DNA from 4 places in the Enterocloster clostridioformis genome. Region 2 is predicted to be linked to each of the others. Evidence: predicted binding sites of a transcription regulator. Region 2 holds the regulator's gene; each other region holds the start of a gene.

Region 1 (7,302 bases), 1.1 Mb from region 2:
ATAGATATTGGTTCCCTTGGCTGCTTCCATAGCAGGAATGATGTCAATGGCAGGCACACAGAATACCACGTCCACATCCTCATTCACTACCAATGGCTTTAACTCGTTTACAAGGGCAACTGCCTCTGACGGAGTCATGTTCATCTTCCAGTTGCCTGCTATAATTTTCTTTCTTGACATTGTAGTTTACCTCTCCCTTTCACACTGAAATCATTTATGGGAAACCCGAATTAAGCTTTGTTGTCAGCTGCAACCACGCCTGGCAGTTCCTTGCCCTCCAGGAATTCCAGGGAAGCGCCGCCGCCGGTGGAGATGTGGGTCATCTTATCAGCAAAGCCCAGTCTCTTCACAGCGTTGACAGAGTCGCCGCCGCCGATTACAGTGGTGGCATCTGCCAAGTCAGCAACCGCGCGGCATACTTCCAGTGTGCCTTCTGCGAAGTTGGAGAACTCAAACACGCCCATAGGTCCGTTCCACACAACGGTCTTGGCGCCCTGTAATGCTTCCTTATAAAGCGCGATGGTTTTAGGTCCGATGTCAAATCCTGACCAGCCCGCATCGATCACATCCACTACTTTATGCTCTGTATCGTTGGAGAATTCCTTTCCTTCCACATGGTCAACAGGAAGAAGCAGCTTAACGCCCTTTTCCTCTGCCTTCTTAATCATCTCCAGAGCGTAATCCAGCTTATCTGCCTCGCATAAGGAGTTGCCGATTTCCTGGCCCTGTGCCTTTGCAAAGGTATAAGCCATACCGCCGCCGATAATCAGGGTGTCAACCTTGTCTAACAGGTTGTTGATTACATTAATCTTGTCGGAAACCTTGGCGCCGCCCAGGATGGCCACGAATGGACGAACCGGATTCTCAACTGCCTGCCCTAAGAACTTGATTTCCTTCTCCATCAGGTAGCCTACCACGTTCTCCTTGGTAAATCTGGTAACACCAACATTGGAGCAGTGGGCCCTGTGGGCAGTACCGAATGCATCATTTACGAAAATGCCGTCGCACAGATCAGCCAGTTCTTTTGCATAAGCTTCGCTTGCAGCATCGCCGTCTTTGAATTTGGTCTCCTCACCCCTGTAACGGGTATTCTGAAGGAGCAGTACCTCTCCGTCCTTTAACTCAGCGGCTACCTTCCGGGTCTCAGGTCCTGTTACCTTTGGATCGTCCACAAACTTAACCTCTACGCCCAGTCTTTCGCTCAGAGCAGGAGCAACAGGAGCAAGGCTCATCTCCGGAACGGGCTCGCCCTTTGGCTTGCCTAAATGGGAGCACAGGATAACCTTAGCGCCCTGGTCAAGAAGCTTCTTTATGGTTGGGATGGCTCCGTCAATACGGTTATAGTTCTGGATAACGCCTTCCTTTAACGGAACGTTGAAATCGCAGCGTACCAGTACTTTTTTGCCCTGTAAATCTTTTAAATCATCAACTGTTTTCTTGTTTAACATATGTCTTTCCCCTTTCAGAGTCATTGATACATTTGGCGAACAAAGGGCCCGGCCCAAACGACCGGACCCTTCATGAGTCTACTTAAAAATTACTGTCCTGTTGTCACAATTAGCCTAACTCAGCAAAGTACTTGATTGTCCTTACCATCTGGCTTGTGTAGGAGTTCTCATTGTCATACCATGAAACAACCTGTACTTCGTACAGATCATCAGCAATCTGGGCTACCATGGTCTGTGTTGCGTCGAACAGAGAACCAAATCTCATACCGATAATGTCGGAAGATACGATGGCATCTTCGTTGTATCCAAAGGACTCGCTGGCAGCTGCCTTCATAGCTGCGTTGATGTCTTCCTTTGTAACGCCGGCCTTCTTAACAACAGCTGTTAAGATGGTGGTGGAACCGGTTGGTACAGGTACACGCTGTGCGGAACCGATTAACTTGCCGTTCAGCTCTGGAATAACCAGGCCGATAGCCTTAGCAGCACCGGTGGAGTTAGGAACGATGTTAGCTGCGCCGGCTCTTGCTCTTCTTAAATCACCTTTTCTGTGTGGTCCGTCCAGAATCATCTGATCGCCTGTGTAAGCGTGGATGGTGGACATGATACCGCTCTGGATAGGAGCGTAATCATTCAGTGCCTTAGCCATAGGAGCTAAGCAGTTTGTTGTACAGGAAGCTGCGGAGATAATCTTGTCGTCAGCTGTCAGTACATTTTCGTTAACGCTGTATACAATAGTAGGAAGGTCATTGCCTGCCGGAGCAGAGATAACAACTTTCTTAGCGCCTGCATCGATGTGTGCCTGAGCTTTGTCCTTAGAGCAGTAGAATCCGGTACACTCCAGAACCACGTCTACGCCGATTTCGCCCCATGGAAGATCAGCAGCCTTTGGCTCCTTGTAGATGGTAATCTTCTTGCCGTCTACAGTAATGGAATCCTCTCCAGCCTCAACAGTGTGCAGACCCTGGCCGTAAACGCCGGCATATCCACCCTGTGCCGTATCATACTTTAACAGATGAGCTAACATCTTAGGATCGGTTAAGTCATTGATAGCTACTACATCGTAACCTTCTGCTCCGAACATCTGACGGAAAGCCAGACGTCCAATACGTCCAAATCCATTAATCGCTACTTTTACTGCCATGATTCAATTCCTCCTAGTTTGTTAAAAAATATATTATTGTTAAATATTAATCAACCTCTCTCTATTGTAATCAATTTCTAATGAAATGGCAAGTCCTTTTTTTATTTTTACGGATCTTTGAACTATTTATACGAAGAAAAGACTGGAATCTTGCCATTCGGGTATTTTCTGCTATAATGTTGTTATGAAATGCGATAGAAGCAAAGGAGAGGCTCCAATGATATACGACTGCCATCTGCACACTGAATTTTCCGGTGACTCCAACACCTCCATCAGCCTGCAGATTGAGAAAGCCATAGAACTTGGCATGAAGGAGATGTGCATTACCGACCACCACGACTACGATTCCGGATTCTGCGACTGTGATTTTATCCTGGATATACCCGCCTATCTCACGGCCCTGCGCATGCTCCGGGCAGATTACAGGGACCGTATCCGCATCAACATTGGAATCGAGCTGGGGCTTCAGGAGCATCTTAAAGAATATTTGGAGCACTTTGTAAAGCGTTATGGGGATTCCTTTGATTTCATCATCGGATCCAGCCATTTTGTAAAGAGCATGGACCCATACGATCCGGAATACTGGAACAGGCAGGGCGAGGTGACCGGCTTTGAGGATTTCTTTGAAGCCTCCCTGGCGCGTGTCAGAGACCTGTGCCATACCTTTGATTCCTTTGGCCATCTGGATTACGCGGTGCGCTACGCTCCCCACCAGAACGACTTTTACGACTACCGGCATCTGAGCCGGTGGATTGACCCGCTCTTAAAGATTCTTATTGAAAACGGCAAATCTCTGGAGTGCAACACAGGCGGTTTTAAGTACGGCCTGGGCCAGCCCAATCCCTGCCGGAAGATTCTCATGCGCTACCGGGAGCTGGGCGGCGAGATGATAACCATTGGATCCGACGCCCATACCCCGGAATATGTGGGTTATGCCTTTGACACCTGCCGCGAACTGCTGCTGGACTGCGGTTATAAATATTTTACCGTGTACCATGGCAGAAAGCCGGAATTCATTCCTCTTTAGCCGGGGAATGGCTGCGAGCGGCGATGATATAGGATTTGCCGCATTTATACCGTTTATGCACCTCATCCCGCGCTTTCTGTTTTCATGCCTGCCTTTACATCCTTCTGGAACCGCTCCCATGCGTCCTCGTGCTCCACATAATACTTAGGACAGAGTTTTTCATTTACATCATAGTGGCGTATGACGTCCCCAGGCGTCAGTTTCAGCTGTCTGCAGAGGAAGGCCGTCAAATCCACCAGGGATTCATAGGTGGCATCATTGAACTTTCCGCTGTCGTCCGGATGGCACACCTCAATGGCAACCGTCGTGTTGTTTAAAGGGGCATTGGCATAGGCAATCTCATTGACAGGAATGCACTGGATAACTTCTCCTTCCAGACCCACTACAAAATGGCTGCTGGCAGACGAACCGCTTTTTTGCGGGTCCTGGTCAGCCAGGCTGTCAAAATAGTCCCTGTTATTCCTGGCCGTGGAGCCGGGATTAGCCACATAGTGTATGACAATCTTATCCACCTTCTGACGCCCCACATCCGGCCTGGAAAATATATTCTTCCTTATGAAATCCTGCTCTACATAATCCGGCACTTCCACTGCCTTCAAATCCACGGTATAGGGCCTCTCCCAGCCCCAGAGGTAATAACCTCCGCCAAGACCGGCGCCTGCGCCCAACACCAGCACCAGCAAAAGCGCCAGGAAGGACACGCCTTTCCCCGAACGGTTACGGCGTTCACCTGAACCTGAATTTCCTGTTTTTTTATTCCTTTGAGACCGTTCAGTCTTCTTTCTGGTGTTCTGGTCCTCCTGCGCCGTTCCGGCAGCAGGCTTTCCGGCCCCCGGTCCCGTATCTCCCATACCGGGCTTTCTTCTGGAAACCCGCTCACGTCTGGGCCTGCCTCCTATGTAGGAATCCCCCACAGGAGGATTCTGCCGGCCAGACGCCGGCCGGCCCGGCTCCAGCGGTACCTGCCGGATATCTTCGTAATCTCTCATCCCATCTATATCGTTAGTCCGTTCCTCTCTCATCCTTTCGTACACCTTTCGTTAATTCATGTTCCACAGATTCTGTCACATGAACAATATAACATTTTTCAGCTTAAAACACAATGGATGTTGCATTTTATGAAACAATCCGTAAAATCATAAAACAGACGCAACTTTATCCCTGCCCCAGACGTCTAACAGTCAGAAGGATATGAAAGGAGGATGCAGGTACATGGGCTTTTACAACCACACGGCGGAAACAGAACGTCTCCTTACGGAAAATTATGAACGCTACTACCGCCTGGCATATAAGCTAATGCGAAACCAAGATGATGCCCTTGATGTAGTCCAGGAAAGCGCCTACCGGGCAATTAAGGACTGCAAAGGGGTCAGAAATAAAGACTACCTGTCCACATGGATTTACCGGATCGTAGTCAACACAAGCCTGGATATGCTGCGCAGGAAAAAGAAAGAAACACCCACAGAAGAAATGCCGGAAACACCCACGGAGGACCATTACCAGGACCTGGACTTGAAACAGATGATAAACCGGCTGGATGACAAAAGCAGGACTGTCATCCTACTGCGGTATTTTGAGGATCTTAAATTAGAAGAGATTGCTGATATAGTAGGTGAAAATCTCAACACAGTAAAGGCCAGGCTATACCGCACCTTAAAAAAGCTAAGGCTGGAACTGGAGCCGGAGTCTTTGGGCGGAAACCAGAACCATTTTTCAGAAAGGAGCCATGCTCATGAAACAGGAAGAAAACAGACAGATGGATAACCTGAAATCAGAATATGAAAGCATACCTGTTCCAAAGGAAGCAAAGGAACGCATGCTTGCGGGCATTGCCCAGGCAAAAAAAGAACAGAAAGGCGTGATTATTATGAAATTTGCAAAGAAGACAGGCGGGGCCGCTGCCGCTGCCATGATTGCCATTACCGTACTGGCCAACGCCACACCGGCCCTGGCCAATGCCATGGAACAGATTCCGGTCATTGGATCCATCGCAAAGGTGGTAACCTTCCGCACTTATGAAGATAAAAAGAATCATTTTGAGGCTGATATCAAGGTTCCCCAGGTGACGATTGAAGGGACCGAGGGTGCCCAGGTACCGGCAAACAAATCCATAGAGGATTATGGCAATGAGCTCATTGCCATGTATGAGGAAGAATTGTCAAAGGACAACGGAGAGGGGCACTATGGTCTGGATTCCCGCTATGAAGTGGTGACAGACAACAGCAAATATCTGTGCATCCGCATTGATACCACCCTTACCATGGCCAGCGGTACCCAGTTCGTCAAGGTATTTACCATAGACAAGGCCACCGGAAATGTCATCTCCTTAAAGGACCTGTTCCATGACCGTCCGGAAATGCTGGATGCCATCAGCACCAACATTAAGAGCCAGATGGCGGAACAGATGGCAAAGGATGAGTCCATCATGTACTTCTACCAATCCGATATGCCGGATGAGGATTTCAAGGGACTTACAGGCGATGAGAGCTATTATTTCAATGAAAACGGCGAACTTGTGATTACATTTAACGAATACGATGTGGCGCCGGGTTACATGGGCGCCGTACAGTTCACCATTCCCGGTTCCGTTACAGGTGCCTTTTAAATCCTGAATCCGGCCATGCATATTTTCCGTCCCCGCCTTCCATACTAATCCTGAGGTGATGAATATGATAGAGCGGGATGAACTTCCCATTGGATTTACCATGGAGTTGGCTATGAATCCTGAAGCCATGAGCCGTTTCTCCGGCCTTACGGAGCCGGAACAGAAACAAGTGGTAAACAGGGCCAGAAACATAAAGAGCCATGAGGATATGCGCAACTACGTGGAAAACATGTTTACGGAAGGATGATGGCACATGGACGGAATACAGATACCCGGAAGACAGGAGCCCGGCAGACAGGAACCCCTGGAGCTTCCGGGCAGAAACAGCAGCACCTATGGGGATGGGGACATTCCTGAAATTGATTTGCCCGGCGCAGACAGCGCCACCCATGATTTCCCTCAGGAATTTCCTGAAAACCGCATGCAGTCCTGATAAACCAGGGCTGCATTTTTTGCGCGTTTTTAACCCATCCCTTCCCGGGGCTCGAATCATGCCATATATTGTGATATTATTGTTTTTAATACAATATATAGAATCCGGGGTGTAATTATATGGAAATACAGGAGTGTCTGGGAGCTGAAAACCGGCTGGGAATCGATATCTGGAAACACAAATACCGTTATCAGGATGAAACCTTTGAACAGTGGCTTGGACGCGTCAGCGGGGGGCTCTGCGATTGCAGAGCTGATACGGGAAAAGAAGGTTCTGGAGGGCGGCCGTAACCTGTATAAAAGCTGCGGCCGGAGCAAATGCCAGAATCGTCACATAAACGGAGGAGGAGGGATTTGAACCCTCGCGCCGGTGCTGCCGACCTACTGGTGTTCGAAGCCAGACCCTTCAGCCACTTGGGTACTCCTCCAAAAAAATGCCAACTACTGCATTATACACTAAAATCCGTGTTTTGTGTAGTAGTTGGCGTTAATTTTTTTAGACATTTTCAGCATATTTTGAAACTATCTTAAAAATACCCTCAAATCTCCTTTAACTGGCTGCCGCCTGCATCTCGGTATATTCCGCAGGATTTGGAACAGGTACATCCACGGGCTGGCCGGGATCCGCGATTCCCACATCGCCGTCCAG
Region 2 (7,302 bases):
GCCTGCTATGATCCCCGTGAGCACGTCGCCGGAGCCTGCCTTTGCCATGGCGCTGTTGCCGCTGGAATTGATGTACAGGTTCCCGTCCCGTCCGGCGGTGACAGTGGCCGCGTCCTTTAACACACAGGTGAGGCCGTAACGGCCTGCATACTCCAGGGCCGTGGCTGCCAGGTTCTCCTTAATCTGATCCACGGACTCCCCTGTGAGCCGGGCCATTTCCCCCAGATGGGGCGTCACGATAATATTCTCCGTATAGTAAGAGGTAAGGTACGGATGACCCGCTATGGCGTTCAGGCCGTCCGCGTCAATGATGACAGGCACGAACGCGCTGGTCAGTATATCCTCCACCAGGTATTCCACATAGGGTCCGTTTCCCAGTCCCGGTCCCAGTACCACCACGTCAGCCCATTCCATCTGGGCTTCTATCATCTTCCTGAATTCATCCCTGCCCTCCATGAGCTGGTCCGGAGTGTAGGTGGCTACAATGGCCTCAGGCAGGCGTTCCTGGAGAATCTGCCGGTTTTCCTCCACCGTAAGCAGTTTTACCAGTCCCGCCCCTGTCCTGTATGCGGATAAGGCGCTCAGGTAAGCGGCCCCGCACATATTCCTGGACCCTGCCACAATCAGCACCTTACCAAAGGTTCCCTTGTTGGAATAGGCAGGCCGCCTGGGAATCCGTTTCAAATCATCATCCCCGTAGGTGACGGCAAAATCACCTGCCGCCGTCCCTTCCGCTTCCTTCACCGCATCCAGAGCCTGTCCGGGAAATCCGATATCAGCCACTTCCACCCGGCCCGCGTACTCCCGGCCCGGATACAGGGCTGTCCCGGTTTTCTCCCATCCAAAGGTAACGGTCAAATCCGCCCTCAGGGCAATACCCATGACAGTCCCCGTATCCCCGTGGATGCCTGACGGCACATCCACCGCAACGGTACTGCGGATGGACTTGGCCCCCAGCATCTTAATACACTGCCTGTACTCCCCCTCAACAGGGCGGCTCAGTCCCACGCCGAACACCGCGTCTATGAGAAGGCCGCATTCCTCCTTCTCCCCTTCCTGCCAGGGCAGGGAGGAAAGACCCACATTGCCTGCAATGGTAAGCTGCGTCCTGAATTCCTCTGTTCCCTTATCCGGATTTCCCACCAGAAATACCCGCACCGGATATCCTTTTAAATGAAGCATCCTGGCTGCCGCCACGCCGTCGGCCCCGTTATTGCCGGTGCCGCACACTGCCCAGATTGTATCCCCTTTTTTCCACAGACGCTCCGCTGCCTGGGCCACCTTAAGAGCTGCCCGCTCCATCAGGACCAGGGACGGAACACCTATGGTATGGATGGTGTATGCATCAATGGCTTTCATCTGTTTTCCCGTTACCAGCATCCTCATATGACTGTACCTCCTTTATCCTTCCTTCTCCCACCGCAAACGCCATGGCATACTCCCTTGTATTGGTGATGGACACCTCCAGGCGTTCCATCCCCATCTCCTGAAACCGGGCCAGGGCGCCTCTGTAAAGGCGGACATAGGGTTTTCCCACATCGTCCCTGAGCACCTCCACGTCGATGGGCATGAAGGTCCGAAACCCCGTTCCCAGGGCCTTTGCAACCGCTTCCTTCACAGCAAAAGAGCCGGCCAGCTTAGAGGCGGACCCCTTTGCTTGCCGGCTTTCCATATCCGTAAATGTGCGCACCACAAAATAATCCTTTTTACAGGCTCTTTCCATGCGTCTGATTTCAACTAAATCTGTTCCAACTCCAAGTATCATGGTGCTGTCTTCCTAAACATTTACTTTAACGCATTCTTTTTCTCCTCCTGCAGGTCGTACATGCTGCTGACCCGGTAGGAAAGACGCATCAGGCTCTCGGACAGGTGTACGTTCTCCACCACCACGTCCTCCGGTACCACCAAATCCGTGTGAGCAAAATTCCAGATAGCCCTGATTCCCGCGTTTACCAGGCGGTCCGCAATCTCCGGCGCCTTTGTCTTCGGGATGGTCAGAGCAGCAATCTGAATCTCATTCTCCCTGATAAACGTCTCCAAATCATCCACGGAGCGAATCTCAATTCCCCTGATGACCAGCCCGATCAGTTTGGGGTTAATATCAAACATTCCCCTGATAACAAAGCCCCTGCGCTCAAAATTCGTATAATTGGCAATCGCCTGTCCCAGGTTTCCTGCTCCGATGATGATCACATTGTGCTGTCTGTCAATCCCAAGTATCTTGGCGATTTCCGAATAGAGGTACTTTACATTATAGCCGTATCCCTGCTGGCCGAATCCGCCGAAATTATTCAGATCCTGACGGATCTGAGATGCGGTCACTTTCATTCTGGAGCTCAGCTCATTGGAAGATATACGCTCCACACCTTCCTCTATTAATTCACCTAAATAACGGTAATAACGGGGCAGCCTAGAAATCACTGCCTTCGAAATCTCCTTGCGTTCCATGATGTATCCACCTTCCCATTGTGCAGTTCTGTCAAAACTCTAATAGTTCCATTATAAACAGACGTCAAAAAAATGTCAAACACGTTTACATATGTTCTTGAAAAAATCGTCCTCGTATATTATACTTGGGAGAGCTAAATATGTCGTTTTTAAAGGAGTTTACCATGATTTTATCATGCAGCAATATAAGCAAATCATTTGGAGAGAAACATATATTAAAGCAGGTTTCCTTCCACCTGGAAGACCATGAAAAGGCAGCCATCGTCGGAATCAACGGCGCCGGCAAGTCCACCCTCCTTAAAATCATCATCGGGGAACTGGCCTCCGACGAGGGGTGCGTGGCGCTGGGGAGGGGAGCCTCCATCGGCTACCTGGCCCAGCACCAGGACCTGAACAGCGAGAGCACCATCCACGACGCCCTGCTGGAGGTCAAGCGGCCCATCCTTCAGATGGAAGAACGCATCCGTACCCTGGAACTGGACATGAAAAGCGCGTCCGGCGAGAGCCTGGAAGCCATGCTGGAGGAATACAGCCGCCTGACCCACCAGTTTGAGTTGGAGGGCGGCTATGCCTGCCGCAGCGAAATTACCGGCGTTTTAAAGGGTCTTGGCTTTGCCGAGGAGGAATTTTCAAAGCCCATCAACGCCCTGTCCGGCGGCCAGAAAACCCGCGTGTCCCTGGGCAAGCTCCTGCTGACCAAACCTGATATCCTGCTCCTTGACGAGCCTACCAACCACCTGGACATGGAATCCATTGCCTGGCTGGAGACATACCTTAAGACTTACAGCGGCAGCGTAATCATCGTTGCCCATGACCGTTATTTTCTGGACCGGGTGGTGACAAAAATCGTGGAGCTGGACAATGGAACCGGAACCGTATTCAGCGGCAATTACACTGCCTACAGCGACAAAAAAGCCATGCTCCGTGACGCCAGAATCCGGGCATACTTAAATCAGCAGCAGGAAATCAGGCACCAGGAGGCGGTTATTGCCAAACTTAAATCCTTTAACCGGGAAAAATCCATCCGCAGGGCCGAGAGCCGGGAAAAGATGCTGGAAAAGATTGACCGGCTGGAAAAGCCCATGGATATCGACGACTCCATGGACATCCGGCTGGAGCCGGATGTGGAAAGCGGCAAGGATGTGCTTACCGTCACCGGTCTGAGCAAGTCCTTTGACAGCCAGACTTTGTTTACGGACGTAAATTTTGAAATCAAACGCGGGGAGCGGGTGGCCATCATCGGCAGCAATGGCACCGGCAAGACCACTCTCCTTAAAATCATCAATCAGCTGCTGTCCGCCGATGCCGGCGAGATACGTCTGGGCTCCAAGGTGCACATCGGCTACTACGACCAGGAACACCAGGTTCTTCATATGGATAAGACCCTGTTTGACGAAATCCAGGACACCTATCCCAACATGAACAATACCCAGATCCGCAACACCCTGGCGTCCTTTCTCTTTACAGGGGATGATGTGTTCAAATTAATCCGCGATCTAAGCGGCGGTGAGCGCGGACGCGTTTCCCTGGCCAAGCTGATGCTTTCCGACGCCAATTTCCTGTTGTTAGACGAGCCAACCAACCACCTGGACATCACCTCCAAGGAAATCCTGGAAAGCGCCCTGTGCCGCTACACCGGAACCGTACTCTATGTGTCCCACGACCGGTATTTCATCAACCGCACAGCCACCAGAATTTTGGATTTGACCGGACAGTCCCTGATTAATTACATCGGCAGCTACGACTATTATCTGGAGAAAAAGGATGCTGTGGAAGCCGCATTTGCGGCCAGGAACAAGCGTACGTCCTCTGTACCCAATCTCTCCCAAGCCTCAGGCCGGCCCTCCCAGGGTTCCCAAAACGACCTGAAACTGGAATGGAAGGCTCAGAAGGAGGAACAGGCCCGCATACGCAGGATTCAGAACGAGCTCAAAAAAACAGAGGATTCCATTCACTCCCTAGAGACCAGGGACAGCGAGATTGACGCCCTGCTCACACGGGAAGAAGTATACACCGATGTGCCCCGGCTCATGGAGCTGAATAAGGAAAAAGAGGAAATAGCCGGACTGCTGGAAAAGCTTTACCAGAGATGGGAAGAATTGGCGGAGAAGGCCTGATGCCTCAGAAAGGAGCTGTTCAATGAAACTGAAACGTATATTTGCCCTCTTAGGAGCCGTCCTGTTATCAGGACTTTTTATTCTGGCCATCGTGCTGGCCGCCATGGGCGCGCCAAAGAATTATCTCATGGCGGTTATCTTCTCCCTGGTGTTTATCCCCATCATACTGTACGCCATGGGGCTTATGACCAGAGTGCTGAAACCATCCGATCCCTTTGAGGGCATGGATGATGACGCAAAACAGACCCTTTCGGATACAACTGACGCGGATTTGAAAGATGAATTGTGACGAGGGAAAGCAGGAGCGCTATGGAAAAGCACCGCTCCAGCATGAACCAGAGGGAAATATACCGTGTGCTGACCGAAAATCCGCCCATGCAGAATGCGGCGGAACGCATTCAACACACAGAACGCAGAGATATGACGACGATGTGAGGATAAGATGACGCAAAACAGGACCCGCCGGCTGCTGCCGTATGGTCCTGTTTTTAATATTCCATATTTACTTGCGCATGATAATGTCGTCTCTTCCCGGTCCGTTGGATACCATTGAAATAGGAGCTTCAATTTCCTTCTCCACGAATTCAATGTATTTGCGGCAATTCTCCGGAAGATCCTGGTACCGCTTAATGCCGCGGATACCGCATTTCCAGCCGGGCAGTCTGGTAAGGACCGGTCTGGCCTTCTCAAGCTTAGACGTAGTCGGGAATTCCCTGGTGACCTGTCCGTCAATCTCATAACCAACGCATACCGGTATCTCGTCCAGATAGCCCAGCACATCCAGCACTGTAAATGCCACTTCCGTGGTCCCCTGAATCCGGCATCCGTATCTGGTAGCCACCGCATCGAACCAGCCCACGCGTCTGGGCCTTCCCGTGGTGGCGCCGTACTCTCCGCCGTCGCCTCCCCGGTTTCTCAGTTCATCCGCCTCGTCCCCAAATATCTCACTGACAAAGGCACCGGCGCCCACTGCACTGGAATAAGCTTTTACAACCGTCGTGATATCCTTAATCTCATACGGAGGAATGCCTGCGCCGATGGCTCCATAGGCAGCCAGCGTGGAAGAAGATGTGACCATGGGATAAATTCCATGATCAGGGTCCTTAAGGGAGCCCAGCTGACCCTCTAAGAGGATATTCTTTCCTTCCTTGATGGCCTCATGAAGATAAGCGGATGTATCGCATACATACGGCGCAATCATATCACGGCAGCTGAGAAGCTCCTTAATGATTTCCTCAGGATCCAGAAGAGGTTTATGGTACAGGTGTTCCAGAAGCACATTTTTCAGCTCGCAAACCCTGCATGCCTTTTCCCTCAGCAGATCCTCGTCAAAAAGTTCGCTGATCTGGAAACCAATCTTGGCATATTTATCTGAATAAAAGGGAGCAATACCGGACTTGGTGGAACCAAAGGATTTTCCGGCCAGACGCGCTTCCTCGTAGGTGTCAAACAGCACATGGTACGGCATGAGAATCTGAGCCCTGTCGGAAACCAGGATTCTGGGCTTTGGCACGCCCCGCTCCACCAGCGACTCAATTTCCTGAATCAGATAAGGGATATTGAGAGCCACTCCATTGCCAATGATGCTGGTTGTATGCTGATAAAACACGCCTGATGGAAGAAGGTGAAGGGCAAACTTGCCATAATCATTGATAATGGTGTGGCCCGCATTACTTCCGCCCTGGAAACGGATGATAATGTCAGACTCCTTGGCAAGCATATCCGTAATCTTACCCTTTCCCTCGTCACCCCAGTTAGCACCTACAATTGCTCTGACCATACTAAAATCCTCCTTCGGGTATCTCCCGTTCAATGCTCATTTGCAGTTCATGAAAGGATGGACACGCATTCCTGTGTATCTTATCCTTACCTAATTTACTACAACCTATACCATAAGTAAAGACGTTCTTTATTATGTTCTCCATAAGCATTGTTTATGTCTTTCCTCCGAAGAAAGCCCATAATCTATCATCTGCCGCCTGTCGGCTGCTCAACCGCCGCCTGACCGCAGGCCATCATATCTAACAGCCTGCGCCCCGGCATGGAAATCAGGCTGGACTCTCCCGTCACCACGCACATATGCCTAAGAGGCATCTCTTGTTTGAATTTCAGCCGGAATACCTCGCCTCTCATTATGGCATCCTCGGCAAATCCCTCCATGACGCACCCAATCCCCATGTTGCGCCTGGCAAACTGCACAATCATATCGCTGATGGCCAGCTCAAATTCCGGCTTAAGCAGAGTCCCCTGCTGCGCCAGAAAGGCGTCCATAAAGGTTCTGGTACTTGTATTCTTTTCCAGCGCTATACACGGAAAAGCCTCCAGCTCCTTGTACTCCAGCTCCCGCCCTTCCAATTCCCGGAAGCTGCTGCCTGCTATGAAAACATTGCGAATGGCCTTGACCTGAAACTGCCTGACAGTCCCCCTGCTGGTAAAGGGAGAGGTCACAACCCCAAAATCGATCCTGCCCTCTTCCAGGCTTTTGATGGTTTCCGGGGTAGGCGCATTGGTAACATTCACCTTAATCTTAGGATATTCCCGGTGAAACTGTTCCAGATAAGGAAGAAGATAAAACTGCAGCGTCATATCGCTGGCCCCAATCCGTACTTCCCCCACATCCATATTCAGCATCCGCTCCAGCATCTTCCCGCCTTCCAGCAGCTCCTCCACTCCAGGCTTTACATAGTGGTATAGAAGCTCTCCTTCCCGGGTCAGCTGCACCCCTTTGGAAGTACGG
Region 3 (7,302 bases), 3.7 Mb from region 2:
TCAATGGACTGCAGTCCCTGCTGGATCATGCAGCCGACTTATACAGTGATATCTATAGCTGGTATGACAGTGAACTGAAATCCTATGACCCGAAAGCCACCGCAGACGATGAACTGTTTGACCCTGGCACAGGGACTGTTGTGGAGGGGATCGATTACCTGTCTATCATGGAATCCCTGTCAGAGCTGCAGACAGCCAACGAATGTAAAATGCAGAGGGATTAACCTTGTGTCCCATCGGCCTGGCCTCTGGCGATGTCTTCCCGTATCAGGGCCTTGATGGCCCCTTGGACGGAAGTGTCCCTGCCATATTTGTGCTGTCTGACCCAGGCCAGGATATCTGCATCTGTCTTCATATTCAGTTTTAACTTCACCTGTACAGTATTATAGCTGTCGTACCTGTCCTGAGCATCGTATTTTGAAAATCCATACATGGAAAGCTCCTTTCCGGATAGGTGTACACCTATGCCTGTGCGCTCTTATTCCGGCAGTCTGCCTTCGTACATAATGGACAGTTCCCCATAGACCTGCCCCCAGTTGCGGATGGGCATGGTCCACTTCTTCGTCGCCTCGAACGTGGCCAGGTACAGAGCCTTTAAGAGCGCCGTGCTGCCCGGGAACACGCTCCGCTGGCGGTTGAGCTTCCGGTAGGTAGAGTTGAGGCTCTCGATCGCGTTGGTAGTATAGATCACCTTCCTGACCTCCATGGAAAACTTGAAGATGGGGGATACCACATCCCAGTTGTCATGCCAGCGTTTCATTGAGTTGGGGTACTTTGGCGTCCACTTTTCCGTCACCTTCTCCAGCGCCTCCAGCGCCTTTTCCTCGTTTGCGGCATGGTAGATGGTTTTCAGGTCCGTGGCAAATGCTTTCCGGTCCTTGTCGGAGACGTATTTCAGCGTGTTCCGTACCATATGTACGATGCAGCGCTGCTGCTCCGTCTTCGGGAATGCCGCCGTTATGGCTTCCTTAATGCCCGTGAGCCCGTCCGAGCAGAGAATGAGGATATCCTTCACACCGCGGTTCTTCAACTCGTTCAGAACGCAGAGCCAGTACTTGGAGCTTTCATTCTCCCCGATCTGTATGCTCAGGACTTCCTTTTTACCTTCCAGCGTAAGGCCGAGGATGACATAGGCGGCAAGCTTGCGGATTACCCCGTCCTCCCGCACGGAATAATGGATTGCGTCGATGTAGACCACGGGATAGACTTCCTCCAGCGGGCGGTTCTGCCAGTCTTCAATCTGCGGCAGTATCTTGTCCGTCACGTCCGAGATGAACCCTTCCGAAGCCTCAAAACCATAAATGTCCATCAAGGTATCCGAGATTTGGCGGGTTGTCATGCCTTTTGCATACATGGATATGATCTTCTGGTCAATGCCGGAAATGTCCTTCTGGCGCTTTCTTACCACCTGGGGTTCAAACGTGGACTTCCTGTCCTGGGGCACCTGGATGTCCATGCTCCCGAAGCTGCTGTTGATCCGCTTGGGCTTGTAGCCATTGCGGTAATCATCCGAATCCGACCGTTCTGACCTCCCATAGCCGAGATGCTCATCCATCTCCGCTTCCATCATCTCCTTCAGGGTGCTCCCCAGCAGGTCTTTGAGGGCTTCCTGGATATCCTCCGCAGTCTGGATGTCATACTCTTCCAGGAGCTGATGGACGATGTTCCTTTTCCCCTCCGTCATGACTACTTTGTGTACGGGCTGTTTTTCTCTTCTTGCCATAATAATAGGCCTCCTTATGATAATAGATTTTATCATAGAAGACCTAATGCTTAATAGCTATTTACAGAAAAACTTTCATACTCTCTTCAGGTCATTCCCGATATCCCAGTACAGTCTGATCAGTTGCTCATTTACATTCAGCAACGCTCTGTACTGTGCAGCTTTAATTTTATCCTTGATATCCGATATGAGCTGAATCTGCTTGCTTTCCTGTATTTCCATTACGCCCTCCAATTCTGCAGACGCCGTCTGCAAAATTCATTTGTCTTTATGATTTTTTTAACCGTGCAAGCCCGCTTTCACAATCATCCTACATATTGTTCCGATTTTGCTCATCAAAATAATTCTGTAACGCGTCAACAAACTGCCCGATATGAATCCCGTCAACAAAAGAATGATGTGCTTGAATTGAAACGGGGATTATTGTACGTCCATCTTTCTCGTAGTACTTTCCCCAATCGAACAGCGGTGTGGCATTATCCTTCTTCCCTGAATTTGTATGGGAAATATGCGTATAAGTCACCCACGGCATGGGCGAACACTGGAATACATCATTTCCCAGAGGACCGGTAAAGTATTCTTTCTGCTCATCTGCTGTTTTCGAAGCCAGTTCAACATACTCTGTCAGGTCATCCACGAAAGGTACATTCACTACTTTGAACAATCCGGTTTCCTTGTTGAGATATGTAAAGGCTGTATCAATTTTATCATACAGAACAACTTTCCCATCTAAAAATCTGTACCTTAGTGCCTCTACTTCATTTGCGCATTTGCAGACAGCATACACCATCGCCAGAGTGAACGAGATGCCTTCTGCCTTTACTTTTTTCTTGAAGTTCGTGATATCCGCTTCAAAAGTCACGCAGAAAGACGGCTCTATGCTGTTTCTGAAAACCATGCAGTGCACGGCACGCTCCCACGTTGATTCATCAATTGTTTTATACGAATTTGCCATGTGTTTATCTCTCCTTCTATCGATTTATCAATCTGCACCCCCTAAAATGGATTTGCACCCCCTCGGATTTTAGGCGACAAGGCTATCGCTGAATTGTATCATTGTCTGCACTTTGCTTTCATAAATCGTTTTTGCCACATTATTGCCGGAGAGGACATCGTTATTATCGTAGAACAAAATGTTGACCATAAGTTCGATCACTTCACGAGGAGTATAATGCTGCCCAGAATCTTCGTTATGCGCCTCAGAAAACCGGCGGATGATTTCTTCAAAAATATATCCCATCTCCAGATTGGAGATTACGCTTGGATGGAGATTTGCCTTGGACGATGTAAATTCCTTAATCACAATATAGAGAATGCCCTTATTTGCCATCGTGGTGATATGGCCGTCAAATTTGAACTTCTCAATAATATCCTGTATATTTTCAGAAAAACCGTTCAGGTAATCACGAAAATTAGCTTCGATATTATCGGGATCATCTAATAACTTATCAAAATCATATTTGCTTGTATTATAAAAATCGTGTCCGGAAGCTTTGCGCAATAATACATCACGCATAGGAAGAGATTTTACACTTTCATATTTTTCAAGTACCGCGGCCTTTGTATCAGCAATGATGCAGTCAAAACGGCGTATTACTGTCATTGGCAAGATGACTTCTCCATATTCGTGCGGTTTATATACACCAGTCAATTTATCTGCAATCGCCCATATAAGGGCAGCTTTCTCATAATACTAAATTACATATTTCTTCCCAGATACCTGAAAACTCCAAAGCATTCTTAATTTATTAACCACTTCTCTAATTAAAGAACAAGCCATAAACTACTACCTTTTAATTTCCACGTATCTGAGAGGATTAGAATTCTTAAATTTAAGCATTTCTGGCATTACTAATATACCATAATAAGTACTCATTTCCAACGATTTTATCTTTTAACCAAAATAAATAATAGTATATGCAACGAAATCTGCCACCAGGTGTAATCTAATGATGTCGAACTTTATTGTCACATTCTCCGCCACTCGTCCGCATCATTTTTCAAATGCCCAGAAAAAGCATTTAGCTGTTGACTGTATTACTCTAACATTATGGAAATCAATATTTACGCATGAATAAATGTAAGCATTTCTTCTCTGCCTTTATGATAAAGTTTCAGTGTTTATTATTATCTTAATCCAGCTTACCAAAAAACATACCTGTAAAGCATTCACCCTCATATATTAATTACTATATCTGCAAATACCAAAAAGCCCCAGGAAAGTCATCTCCCAGGGCCAAGGCATCTATTTCTCACGCCCTGAAAAACACCCATTTCCAGGCCGCAAATCCACTCATTTTTCCCTCAAAAACCACTACATCTTGTGGTTTTATCCACCATTCTTCTTCAAAAACCACAAGTTGGCATCTAAACTACCGCAGCTTAATGCCTATGCATCGAAAACTCATCCATTGGATACTTCTTCAAATTCTCCAGCACATGCCTCTCCTCAGCAGCTCCAATCAGCTGGTCCCTGGCCTTCTTGGCCTCTGTCTCCGTTTTATGACGGCTGGGACCGCCCACACAGCCGCCCACACAGGCCATGCCTTCCACGAAATCTTCCGGAAGCTTTCCTACCTTCATGAGCAGCAGTGCCTTCTTGCACTCTGCGGCGCCGTTGCAGCGGGCCACTTTGATATCCGTGTTTTCGTCCATCTCCTTCAGACATTCCAGCACAGCCGCCGTCACTCCGCCGCCGTTGCCAAATCGCTTTCCAAACACAGAGCTTTCCTGATAATCGTTCTCGGCCGGCTGAAGCTCCACACCCTTGGCGCGCATCATGGCTCTTATCTCACCGAAGGTCATTGCATAGTCTGCATTGCCCTTTACATTCAAGTCCAGGCTCTCACTCTTTTTGGCTATGCAGGGGCCGATGAATACTGTGACTGTATCCGGAGCCTGGCTCTTTATCATTCTGGAGACAGCACACATAGGTGACACTGTGGTGGACATATTCTCCAGCAGCATTGGAAAATGCTGCTTAATCATGTTCACAAACGCGGGACAGCAGGAGGTAGTCATCTTCTTTCCCTCCTTATTTGCCTGGGCCCATTCCTCTGCCTCGTAGGCTGCTGTCATGTCTCCGCCCAATCCCACTTCTATCATATCCGCAAATCCCAGCTGCTTTAATGCAATCTTCCAGCTGGCCATGGTAATGTCAGGACCAAACTGTCCCTCCGTAGCAGGTGCCACCATGGCAACCACCCTTTTTCCTGCTTTAATCAGGCGGATCACATCTACCATAAAGGTCTTGGATCCTATGGCCCCGAACGGGCAGCTATGGATACAGGCTCCGCACTGGATACACTTCTTCTCATCAATCACGCAGATACCGTACTCATCATAAGTAATGGCATCTACCGGACAAATTTTCTTACAAGGACGCTCCAGATGAGCAATGGCGTTATAGGGACAGGCCTGTGAGCATTTGCCGCATTCCTTACATTTGCCGGGCTCGATATAGGCCCTTTCACGCCCCATGCTGATGGCTCCGAAATTACAGGAGTTCTGGCAGGCCTTGCCCATACATTTACGGCAGTTATCTGTCACTATGTAGGATGCAATGGGACACTCCTCGCAGGCCGCGTTGATGACCTGGACCACATTGGATGTGTCCTTCCCGGTGGGACATTTTCCTTCTGCCAGGCGGACCCTCTGCCGAATGATTTCCCTTTCCTTATAGATACAGCAGCGGTAAGTCGCCTGAGGTCCCGGTATCATGGAATATGGAATCTGCTCCCGCTTCTCGTCCAGATTTCCCTCCCACGCAGCCTTAGCCACCTCGTAAAGTACATCGTGTTTCAAACGCAGGATCGTAGCATCATTGGTTACCATCTTTTTCTCCTCCTCGTTACGGGCACTTGGAGACCGTCCTATGGTCTCCTGCGCGCAATACATATCATTGGCATATGCCATATATGTCTGCTTCTATATCACAATTCGAGTTTGTTAAAATTATATCAACACTAGAAATCTACTATATTTACTGTGAAAATGCAAGTATTAAATGGCGTACAACATTAGTAATATGTAACCACCACTGTTTTTCCCATCTCCTCAATCACATGCCTCAGCTGTTCCACCAGATTCTGGCGGATACCCAGGTCAAAGGGAAGTCCCGGATTCTGGTACGCGCTGTTGATTGCCTTTCCCACATACAGGTGAACCTCCGTGCAGTCTTCTATGAGCACCTTGGCCACCATGGAACCTCCGTTGGGCTTATCCAGCTCCTGGAAAAATTCTTCGGATACAGTCTCATTCTTCACATATCTGCGCAGCAGCTGGAGAACCCGGTTAAGGGTAAGGACTCCCTCCGTAACCAAATCCACGCCATCCATGTATGCGATGGGGGGTATCTCCGGATCCACATAATCCAGGGATACATCCAGCTTCTTTCCCAGCACTCTGGACACGATAGTGGCGCTGGTTCCTCCGCAGACAATGGTCTTGGCATTGGCATCATCCATAAAATCCTGGACCATGCGGACGTCGTCTTCCGGATTCCTGGCAGGACCAGTCATGAGATGAACCGGCTTGCTGTCAATAATACGCATACACGCCACCGTGGTATCATCTCCGGGCCGGAACTGATACAGCTCATCACAGGCCCTGCTGATGCTGGCAGCCAGACGCATGGCCGATACCGTCAGGGGATACTGTCTCACCGCGTAGTCCGCAATGTCCTGCCACAGCCATCCGAAATTCAGCAGCTCACCCACTCCCGCATGAATGGTGCCGTCACTCATGAGAATCAGGGCATCGCCTTTTTTGACCTTGAATCTGTACTCGTTGATTTCCTTGCCCTGCATGACCCGTACATTTTTCGGTATCTCCATAAGCTTTCCGTCCCGGATGAATATGCATCCGGGATTATCATATTCCACCAGATACGCATCACCATTATGGTATACCTGCAGTATGCTGAAGGTGGAATAGGCTACCTGCCTGACCTGGCAGATGGGAAGGGTCTCACTGATGGTATCCACACATTCCTCCAGGGTAGCCCCATTGAGGAACATGGTTCCCAGTATCTTAGAGGTCAGCGTGGACAGGATATTGGCCTTAACCCCGCTTCCCATGCCATCTGCCAGAATCATGATGTTGGAATCCTCGGTCTGCAAAAGCTCCACCTTGTCCCCGCACAGGATTTCGGTGTATTTGTTCAGGCTTTTATATGCAACATCCACTGTAATTCCCATTATTTACCTCCGTTGCCGCCTGGTTTCTTTAAATCCACATTGCTCAGATGAACATACCCGGATTTTCCGCCGCGCGGATTGGCGCTGCCGATATGGACATAGCCCGTAGGCTTTTTCTGTTCCCCGGCTCCCGGTATCTGCCCGGCTCCCGCTCCGCCGGGCGCCCCGGCTGTCATAACACCCTTTAAGGGCACGGCTCCGCTTCCCAGCTGTACGCCCGGAATCTCCCGCTCCAGTTCTCCCCCCGCATACCCGGCGTCACTGCCGTCCTCTAACAGGGAGTGGCACAGCTTGGTCAGAGTAGTTTTTGTCTCAGCTGTTGTCTCTCCCAGGAGACCTGCTATTTCCTGAGCCACCATCATCTGCTTGTGGATGACCTTC
Region 4 (7,302 bases), 180 kb from region 2:
AGGCTCTCCCGCCTTACCTCGCGTATCTTACATGCCACTGGCTTCACTATATTATTCATGACTGCGTCCCCTCTCCTATGCCTGCCTGCCGGCTTTTATTTCCTCAACAGCGTCTGCCATTTTATTCACTGTAGCCACGATGGATATGTACTCAGGACACCGGTCCATGCACCGTCCGCAGCCCACACACATATGGTAGTCCTTAAACCTGGCCTTGTAGTCGTGGAATTTGTGGAGCACCTTATAGCGCATCCTATCCCCGGCCCTGTTTCTGAAGCTCATGCCGCCGGCCATATCGGTGAAATCCTTTACCTGGCAGGAGGCGGAAGTCCTCTTGCGCTCTCCCACGTTGCGGTTCTCATTGTATATGATATCCGTTGTTGTAAAACAGGTGCAGGTGCTGCACGCCACGGTACAGGCGCCGCAGGAAATGCATCTGCCGTCAAACTGCCTCCACATGGGATGCTCCTTAAGCTTTGTCAGAACCTCCTTATCCGGAATCTCCGGCACCGTGAGGGTCAGCTCATTCTTTTCCACAAACTGCGGCTCAAAGGGACATTCCTCCATGCCCTCGAAATAGGAGGCAAATGCATCGTCCTTTACCTGGAACTCCAGTACGTCTTCTCCGAAACGGACTGCCATGGAATAGTCATCGGTCCTGTTGGTTCCCATGCTGACACAGAAGCAGGTATCCCAGCCTTTGCCGCACTCCATCATCACTATCTTGACCTTCTCGTTCATGCGCTTGTAATATATATCCTCATAACCGCCGTTGGTCAGATATATCTTTTCCTGATGATGCTGCGCGTGGATATCGCAGGGCCGCATGAATATAAGCAGCTTCTTGGAAACAGCCTTGCTTTCAATGAATTCATCTTCTGTGAAATAGAACAGGGACTGGGTAATGGGGCTTAATACCTCCTTGGCCGGAAAATCCGATTTTTCCCTGTACTCGATTTCCTCCGCCCGGTCCACCCTGGCGTACTTAATCAGGTCTGTGTCGGAATACCTGCCCTTACCCACAAAACGTTTTGGCGCCCATATCTCATACTCTTCCTGAAGCTTTGCAAACATCCTGTCGGCATCCTTCAAATCCATTCTGTATCCCATGAAATGCCTCCTCCTTTATTCTTTTATCCCTTATATATACTTCTTCATTAAAAGGCTTATGTTATTATTATAACAACCCCTAAAAATAAAGTATAATTATATGTTGTGATGGTCTGATAATAAATTTTTATCATTAAGAATTAACTGTAACCATTGAGGACGCGTACAGTCTCCGGCAGCACGCAAAAGGCAGCAGCCATGGGAATATCCCGGATGGCTGCTGCCTTTATGGTCTGCCTGTGGGTTCTGTTATTCTTTATTACAAATCAAAAATCTCAAAATCATCATCCTGTGCGTCCTGTTTTGCAGAACCCTGCTCTGTTTCCCTCCTGACAACCGGCCGTTCCTGTTTCACAGGCGGCTTCTGCCTGGATGCCGGCGCCTGGGCCGGCGCACGGTCCGGTGTCTGAACCGGCCTCCCAGGCTTCACCGGCTTTTTCACCGGAATCTCCACCTGAGGCTCTTCTTCCGTTTCATAGACATCTTCATCCTCTTCGTAGATGTCCTCATCCTCTTCATCCAGCGGATAATCCTCCTCCGGAAGGTCTCTGTAGCCCTCATCATCGCCGTAGGCAGAATCATCCTCATATTCCTCAGATTCATCGTACCAGTCAGAATCCTGGCAGCCCTCCTCATCGGCGTATTCCTGATAATCCTCTGAATGCTCCAAAAGCTCAGGCTCCTCTGCCTTTTCCTTCCTGCTGTTCCTGCCCCGGCCGCCCCGCGGACCGTCCTTCTTGTCACCCAGTTCATCCCGGCTGCCGCCCTTTCTTCCGGAGCCCCTGGTAAATACAACCACCAGAAGGATGACCAGCAGAATGATTGCGATGACAATGGTCACAATCAGCAGTATCTTAAGGAGATTGTAATCATCGTAAATCTTGTCGTATGTAAGGGCCAGTTCATCGTACACTTCCTTTGTCACGGAACCGCTGATGGCCGGGTCCTCAAAGTAACGCTGTATGGTCCTCTCATCGTCCTTCATATCATAACGGTAGAAGCTCTTCTCTCCGGACTCATTCATACCGTACACGACACAGTACTGGTGCTCTGCCTCAGAGCCCCATACCCAGCCCTGAACCTTGTGGCCGTCGATATTAATGGTGCTCTCCTTGAATCCTTCCGGAACCTTCACCTCAGGATCAGGCGGAAGAATGGTGATGACGCGCTCGGCTATCCGCATCCTTACCTGGGAAGAAGCATCGGCATCCGCAGCGCTGGCGCCGCCCTCTGCCTTGGTCACCACAATGACGTATTCCTTGATGGTCTCGCCATCCTGGGCTGTCACGCGGCATGTCACGCGGTTTTCGCCCATCTGGAGTCCTTCGTTTCCGCTGACCACCTTGGTGGCGTTCCCGTCCGTGCAATCCGCGCTGACAATAACCTTATCCACATCCGTTCCAACGGTCACCGCGTAGGTGTCCACATCCGGTGAAAATGCCGGCGTCAGGCTTCCTGGTGAAATCTGGAGTGATTTAAGAGTGGCATCCTTGGAAGCTGACTGCAGGGCACTGACCGTCACAGTGGAGCTTCCCTGCTGGTTAACCGTCACAATCTGTGAGTTGGAATCATAAATTTCCTGGCTGGTAACCTCAATCTTGCTGGTCCCGGCCGCTATGGCATTGAAATTAAGGGTGAATGCAAGGGTTCCCGTATTGGGCGTGCCTGCGTCCCCATGGACCCGGACAGCTCCCGCCCCTCCGTCCGCGTTGGTGCCGTCCACAAATTCCAATATGTTGGAATCATAGGACAGCATCACATCCGCATTGGCCAGGTTGTCGCTGCTGGTTATCTTCATATTCACCTTGATCTTGCCGCCCACGGTTGCGGATGGGTCGGAAAAGGCGATTCTCGCATTTGCCGCAAAGGCCGTTATCATCTGCGCCGGCATCATGACTGTCATCATGCACGCCATTGCCAGAACTGCAGCCACATGTCTCATACGTCTAATCATCATCATTTCCCACTTTCTGATTATAATATTTTCCCTTTATCAGGACTGCACTTCTACAATGGTTACATTGCTTCCGCCTGGTCCGCTGCCGCTTCCGGAAGGACTTCCCGGTCCGCCTGGTCCGCCGCTGCCGCCTGAACTGCCGTCCGGACTGACCGTACCGCCAAAACTGCCGCCTCCATATACAGGTGAGCCTGCGCTTCCCTGGGTAGGACCGCCGTCCTGCTTCACCACATGGATGGTATAGGTCCTCACGCTTCCGTTCTGGGCAGTCACAGCGATGGAAATGTCGTTTCCGCCATTCTGCAGGGAGACATTGCCTGCGCCGTCCACACGCGCATTGGAATCCGACGCATATGCGCTGACTGTAATATTGGACACAGAAGAATCCACAATCAGATTATATTCCTGGGTATCCCTGTTAAAGCTTGGAGTCAGATTGAAACCGTCCACTCCGAGACCGGACAGCTTGTTGTTGGGGCTTCCGTCTCCGGTAGGCGCCACGCAGGGCTGCTCCGGCATATTGTTAAATACAGGGATATGAAACTCCAGGGCTGTCTTCTTCAAATCAGACGTGTATGCCTGGGACAGCTTGGCCGCCTCTGAGGCAGCTCCCTGGATATTGCTCATATACTGGTGCTTATAAAGGTTTGACCCCTGGACATTGAATTTCTTCAGATAAAATGTATTCTGCCCGGCTTTCACATAATTATCCCCATAATTCTGGGCGCCGCCCCGGATGGCCTTCTCCACCGTGTTCCAGGGACGTCCGTAGGAACCGGACTGGGACGCAAACCTGAGTCCCATCTCAATGGCGGACACTGCGCCGGACTGGTATGCCTCCACATTAAAGAAGTTGTAGTATCCCTCGTAACCGGAATAGGAACCGGAAATAAGAGGGCTTGTACCATTATTGCCCTGCTCCTGGAGTATCATGGCTGCCAGCACATAAGGGCTTACCCCTGACTGACTGGCCGCGGCCATGATGATGTCTGCATAAGGAGCCGCTGCACCGGTGGAGCCGCCTCCCGGCGACGTGCCGGTCTGGTCCACCACATTTTCCGATGCGGGTGACGCCACCGGACCGTTTGAAGTGCCGCTGCCACTCTGGCCCGGGGACACGGGACCACTGCTGCTGCCGGAACCGTCCTGTCCCGGAGCCACCAGGCTTACGCTGGTAGACACTATATTGCGCTCTCTGGGCTCAATGGATGCGTGTGGGGACTCCAGACTCACCTCCCCGCTGCCAGAAGGACTGCTGCTCCCTGAGGATCCGCCTGAGGAGCTGCCTCCCGGAGAGACCGCTGCTGACCCGGAGCCGTTTGAACTGCCGGAAACCCCTGGTCCATGCTGTGTATCTTCATAGGTACTGCTGCGCCCGGGCCCCTTGGAAGAACCTGAGGAACTGCCTGAGGAGCCGGGACCGCCTGAACCGGGACCTTCCGAAGAAGATCCTGGCCCGCTGGAGAAATCACTTCCCCCTGTTCCTGTGGAATTCGTTGTCCCTGAAAGGAAGGAGCCGTTTATGAGGCTGTTTAACCCCTCCTTTGTCTGTGTATTGGCATCATATTCATGGTTGAGGAACTGGAACACATACGTCTCATCCAGAAAATTTCTGGGGTCCATGTAATACCGTATGATATCCTCGGAGGCAGCCACCCAGTTGCTGCCGTCGAATCCGGTCCACGTACTGTTGTCCCAGTTATAAGCTCCGTTGGCAACGGATTTCCAGGAGGAAACACTGCCCGTGGCCACAAGGTTGCGCCCCAGCACAGACTCATTTTCAATAACCGTGTTCCAGTCCAGACCTGTGTTTTTGGCTTTGAATACCCAATTCGGATATTGGGCATGAAGCTGCCTGAGCCCGTTTTTATAGCTCTCCGGAAATCCCTGTGAGGTGAGATATGCTTCAAAATTAGAATCCGTGGTATAGGCCACCGGAAGCCTGATATAGAGCGATGAGACATAGCCGGTGTTAACGGCTCCGCCCGTTCCTGTATATTGAATCTGATACCATGTATTGCCGTCTGTTCCGCGCTGTTCCCCGATAACGGTAACGGCCGCTCCCGCTGCCAGCCTGCCCACCGATGAATATCCGGTGCCGGCTCCGCTGCGTACATTCAAAGAGGTGGCCTTAACCGTGGCCGCCCCTGTATATGCATAGGAATCAAACATTTTAAAAGGCGTAGCCACAGATGCCGGAACCTCAGCGGCCAGCATCAGTCCCAGCACAAGCGCCAGGCCCCTTTTTAACTTTTTTCCCTTCATTATGTATAAATCTCCTGTATCTTCATTCATATCCAAAATTCGTATGAATTTCTATTTTATGACATTAATCCTATTATAATGACAAAAGCGTTCATATGTCAACAAGAACGGCGGAAACTTCACATAATACAAAGATTTGTAAGAAAAGATTAAATAATGTGGCATATCCTGGCATATCCCGGCCAAAGCCCCTTAAAATCCCCTTCCCATGCCCTGGTAAAAGTCCCCTGTCCCCCTTCCTATCTCACCAGAAACAAATCCAGCACCCGGTCCGCGGCCCGTCTCAGATTCATCTTCTCCACTCCCTGCACGGCATAGACAGGGAACCTTTTTACCAGCACCTCTCCCAGGTAATAATCCACGGTTCCCACCTGCTGTCCCTCTCTGACCGGGGCCATTAATATAGAAGGAACCTTCTTCACCACCCGCGCCTGCTCCCCCTCTCCCATCAGCAGTGTCAGATGCATATCATCGGGCTTAAGCATCATGGACAGCTCCACCTGGTCAGTGGCGCCTTCCCCTTCCTTCCAGCACAGTCCTCCTGCCACGGGAACCCTGGCAAAGGCTTCCTCCCGGAACACATCCTTCATCTTAAAATGCTCCAGCCCATAGGAGTAGAGCTTTCTTGCATCCGACCATTTATATGTCTTATGAGGCGGCCAGCCGCAGCCCAGAAGGGCAATGACGTAGGTCCTTCCCTGGTTCTCCATGGCTCCCACATAAGAATACCCGGCTCCCCCTGTAAATCCCGTTTTCCCGGACAGGACCCCTTCCATCATAGTCAGAAACGCGTTGTGATTATAACAGTTAAAAGAGCGTTTCCCTGCCGTATCCGTAAAATAGTGGTTCTGGGTCTGCGTTATCTTTAAAAATTCATCCCTGGCAGGGGACTTTGTCACACAATACCGCATGATTCGGGCCAAATCAGAGGCTGTGGTGGAATGGATATGTTCCTTTCCCTGTTCATCTGTCCTTACCCCATCCAGCCCGTTGGGCGTAATAAAATAGGTATCCCCGCAGCCAAGCCCCACAGCCTTCTCATTCATCATTGCGGCAAACCCTTCCACGCTGCCTCCTATGTGCTCCGCTATCATCACAGCCGCATCATTATAGGATTCCAGCATCAGGGCATACAAAAGGTCCTCCAGCCTGTACTCCTCTCCCTCCCGTACCCCCAGGTGCACCTTGGGCTGGGAGGCGGCATTGGAGGACGCCTTCACCGTATCCTCCCCCCTTCCGTTCTCCAGAGCCAGGATACAGGTCATAATTTTCGTGGTACTGGCCATGGGCCGGATAATATCCTGTCCCTTCCCATACAAAATTCTGCCGGTATCCCCATCCATAAGGACAGCAGACTGGGCATACAGCTTCAGGAAATCCCCTTCCCCCCGGGCCTCTTCCGTCACAGGTACCGAAGTCCAACTGTCTGCAGCCGCATTTATCTGAGTGCAGGCCAGTGAAATTGTCAGTGTTATCAAAAAAATCCATTGCTTCATAAGCGACGCCGCCTAGTTGGCTTTATTTTAATAGTATTCCCGGGTGAAAATGATTATTACTGGGAATGTGGGTTGGGGGGCGCGAGGAGGGAGATGCTTCTGTCCGTGGGAGGAAGGGAGGAGGCAGCCGTATCCCCACCTGCCTCCTCCCTTCCTCCCACGGACGCCGATCCCCCAAGCCATCCGCGTCCCCTCTCCCCCATCTTCCCATCTCCCTCTTGCCCCCGAACACATATTCTGCTATGATATCTGTAAGCGGACAATACGACAGAAAGGCCGGTGTTTTATGATGGGACAGGGGGATCGTCTTATTTTTCATATTGATGTGAATTCAGCATTTTTAAGCTGGGAATGTGTGTACCGGCTTTCTCAGGACCCGGAGGCCCTGGATTTGAGAACGGTTGCTGCTGCGGTCGGAGGGGACGCCAAGTCCCGCCATGGAATCGTGCTGGCTAAGTCTCCTTTGGCTAAGAG

What was found. Region 2 encodes Rex, which represses fermentation and respiration genes when NADH is low (regulators of the CRP and FNR family bind a similar motif). Its sites were predicted from a motif close to ATTGTTAANTANTTAACAAT; they were not measured.
Region 1: the regulator Rex is predicted to act here: its motif matches at 2,625-2,644, upstream of gap (type I glyceraldehyde-3-phosphate dehydrogenase).
Region 3: the regulator Rex is predicted to act here: its motif matches at 5,668-5,687, upstream of LA360_RS24135 (4Fe-4S dicluster domain-containing protein).
Region 4: the regulator Rex is predicted to act here: its motif matches at 1,168-1,187, upstream of asrA (anaerobic sulfite reductase subunit AsrA).

Annotation. Positions count from the first base shown of each region.
Region 1 covers NZ_JAIWZC010000001.1:2,221,707-2,229,008, forward strand. Annotated here, with positions in the region: gene tpiA (triose-phosphate isomerase) at 1-180, opposite strand, end outside; gene LA360_RS11280 (phosphoglycerate kinase) at 231-1,448, opposite strand; gene gap (type I glyceraldehyde-3-phosphate dehydrogenase) at 1,558-2,589, opposite strand; gene LA360_RS11290 (histidinol-phosphatase HisJ family protein) at 2,807-3,616, shown strand; gene LA360_RS11295 (peptidoglycan recognition protein family protein) at 3,679-4,638, opposite strand; gene LA360_RS11300 (RNA polymerase sigma factor) at 4,829-5,380, shown strand; gene rsiV (anti-sigma-V factor RsiV) at 5,349-6,221, shown strand; gene LA360_RS11310 (hypothetical protein) at 6,286-6,468, shown strand; gene LA360_RS11315 (hypothetical protein) at 6,475-6,654, shown strand; gene LA360_RS11320 (hypothetical protein) at 6,774-6,944, shown strand; tRNA gene LA360_RS11325 (tRNA-Ser) at 6,993-7,081, opposite strand; gene LA360_RS11330 (DUF6612 family protein) at 7,204-7,302, opposite strand, start outside.
Region 2 covers NZ_JAIWZC010000001.1:1,130,598-1,137,899, forward strand. Annotated here, with positions in the region: gene LA360_RS05670 (bifunctional ADP-dependent NAD(P)H-hydrate dehydratase/NAD(P)H-hydrate epimerase) at 1-1,386, opposite strand, end outside; gene acpS (holo-ACP synthase) at 1,346-1,765, opposite strand; gene LA360_RS05680 (redox-sensing transcriptional repressor Rex) at 1,786-2,448, opposite strand; gene LA360_RS05685 (ABC-F family ATP-binding cassette domain-containing protein) at 2,613-4,565, shown strand; gene LA360_RS05690 (hypothetical protein) at 4,588-4,854, shown strand; gene LA360_RS05695 (adenylosuccinate synthase) at 5,068-6,345, opposite strand; gene LA360_RS05700 (LysR family transcriptional regulator) at 6,534-7,302, opposite strand, start outside.
Region 3 covers NZ_JAIWZC010000001.1:4,822,884-4,830,185, reverse strand. Annotated here, with positions in the region: gene LA360_RS24165 (hypothetical protein) at 1-224, shown strand, start outside; gene LA360_RS24160 (hypothetical protein) at 221-433, opposite strand; gene LA360_RS24155 (IS256 family transposase) at 479-1,684, opposite strand; gene LA360_RS24150 (DUF1016 N-terminal domain-containing protein) at 1,799-1,945, opposite strand; gene LA360_RS24145 (CatA-like O-acetyltransferase) at 2,034-2,678, opposite strand; gene LA360_RS30105 (type I restriction-modification system subunit M) at 2,748-3,386, opposite strand; gene LA360_RS24135 (4Fe-4S dicluster domain-containing protein) at 4,106-5,557, opposite strand; gene LA360_RS24130 (SpoIIE family protein phosphatase) at 5,743-6,921, opposite strand; gene LA360_RS24125 ([Fe-Fe] hydrogenase large subunit C-terminal domain-containing protein) at 6,921-7,302, opposite strand, start outside.
Region 4 covers NZ_JAIWZC010000001.1:1,311,576-1,318,877, forward strand. Annotated here, with positions in the region: gene asrB (anaerobic sulfite reductase subunit AsrB) at 1-59, opposite strand, end outside; gene asrA (anaerobic sulfite reductase subunit AsrA) at 76-1,110, opposite strand; gene LA360_RS06555 (cadherin-like beta sandwich domain-containing protein) at 1,370-3,064, opposite strand; gene LA360_RS06560 (SH3 domain-containing protein) at 3,104-5,332, opposite strand; gene LA360_RS06565 (D-alanyl-D-alanine carboxypeptidase family protein) at 5,572-6,828, opposite strand; gene LA360_RS06570 (hypothetical protein) at 6,885-7,031, opposite strand; gene LA360_RS06575 (DNA polymerase Y family protein) at 7,115-7,302, shown strand, end outside.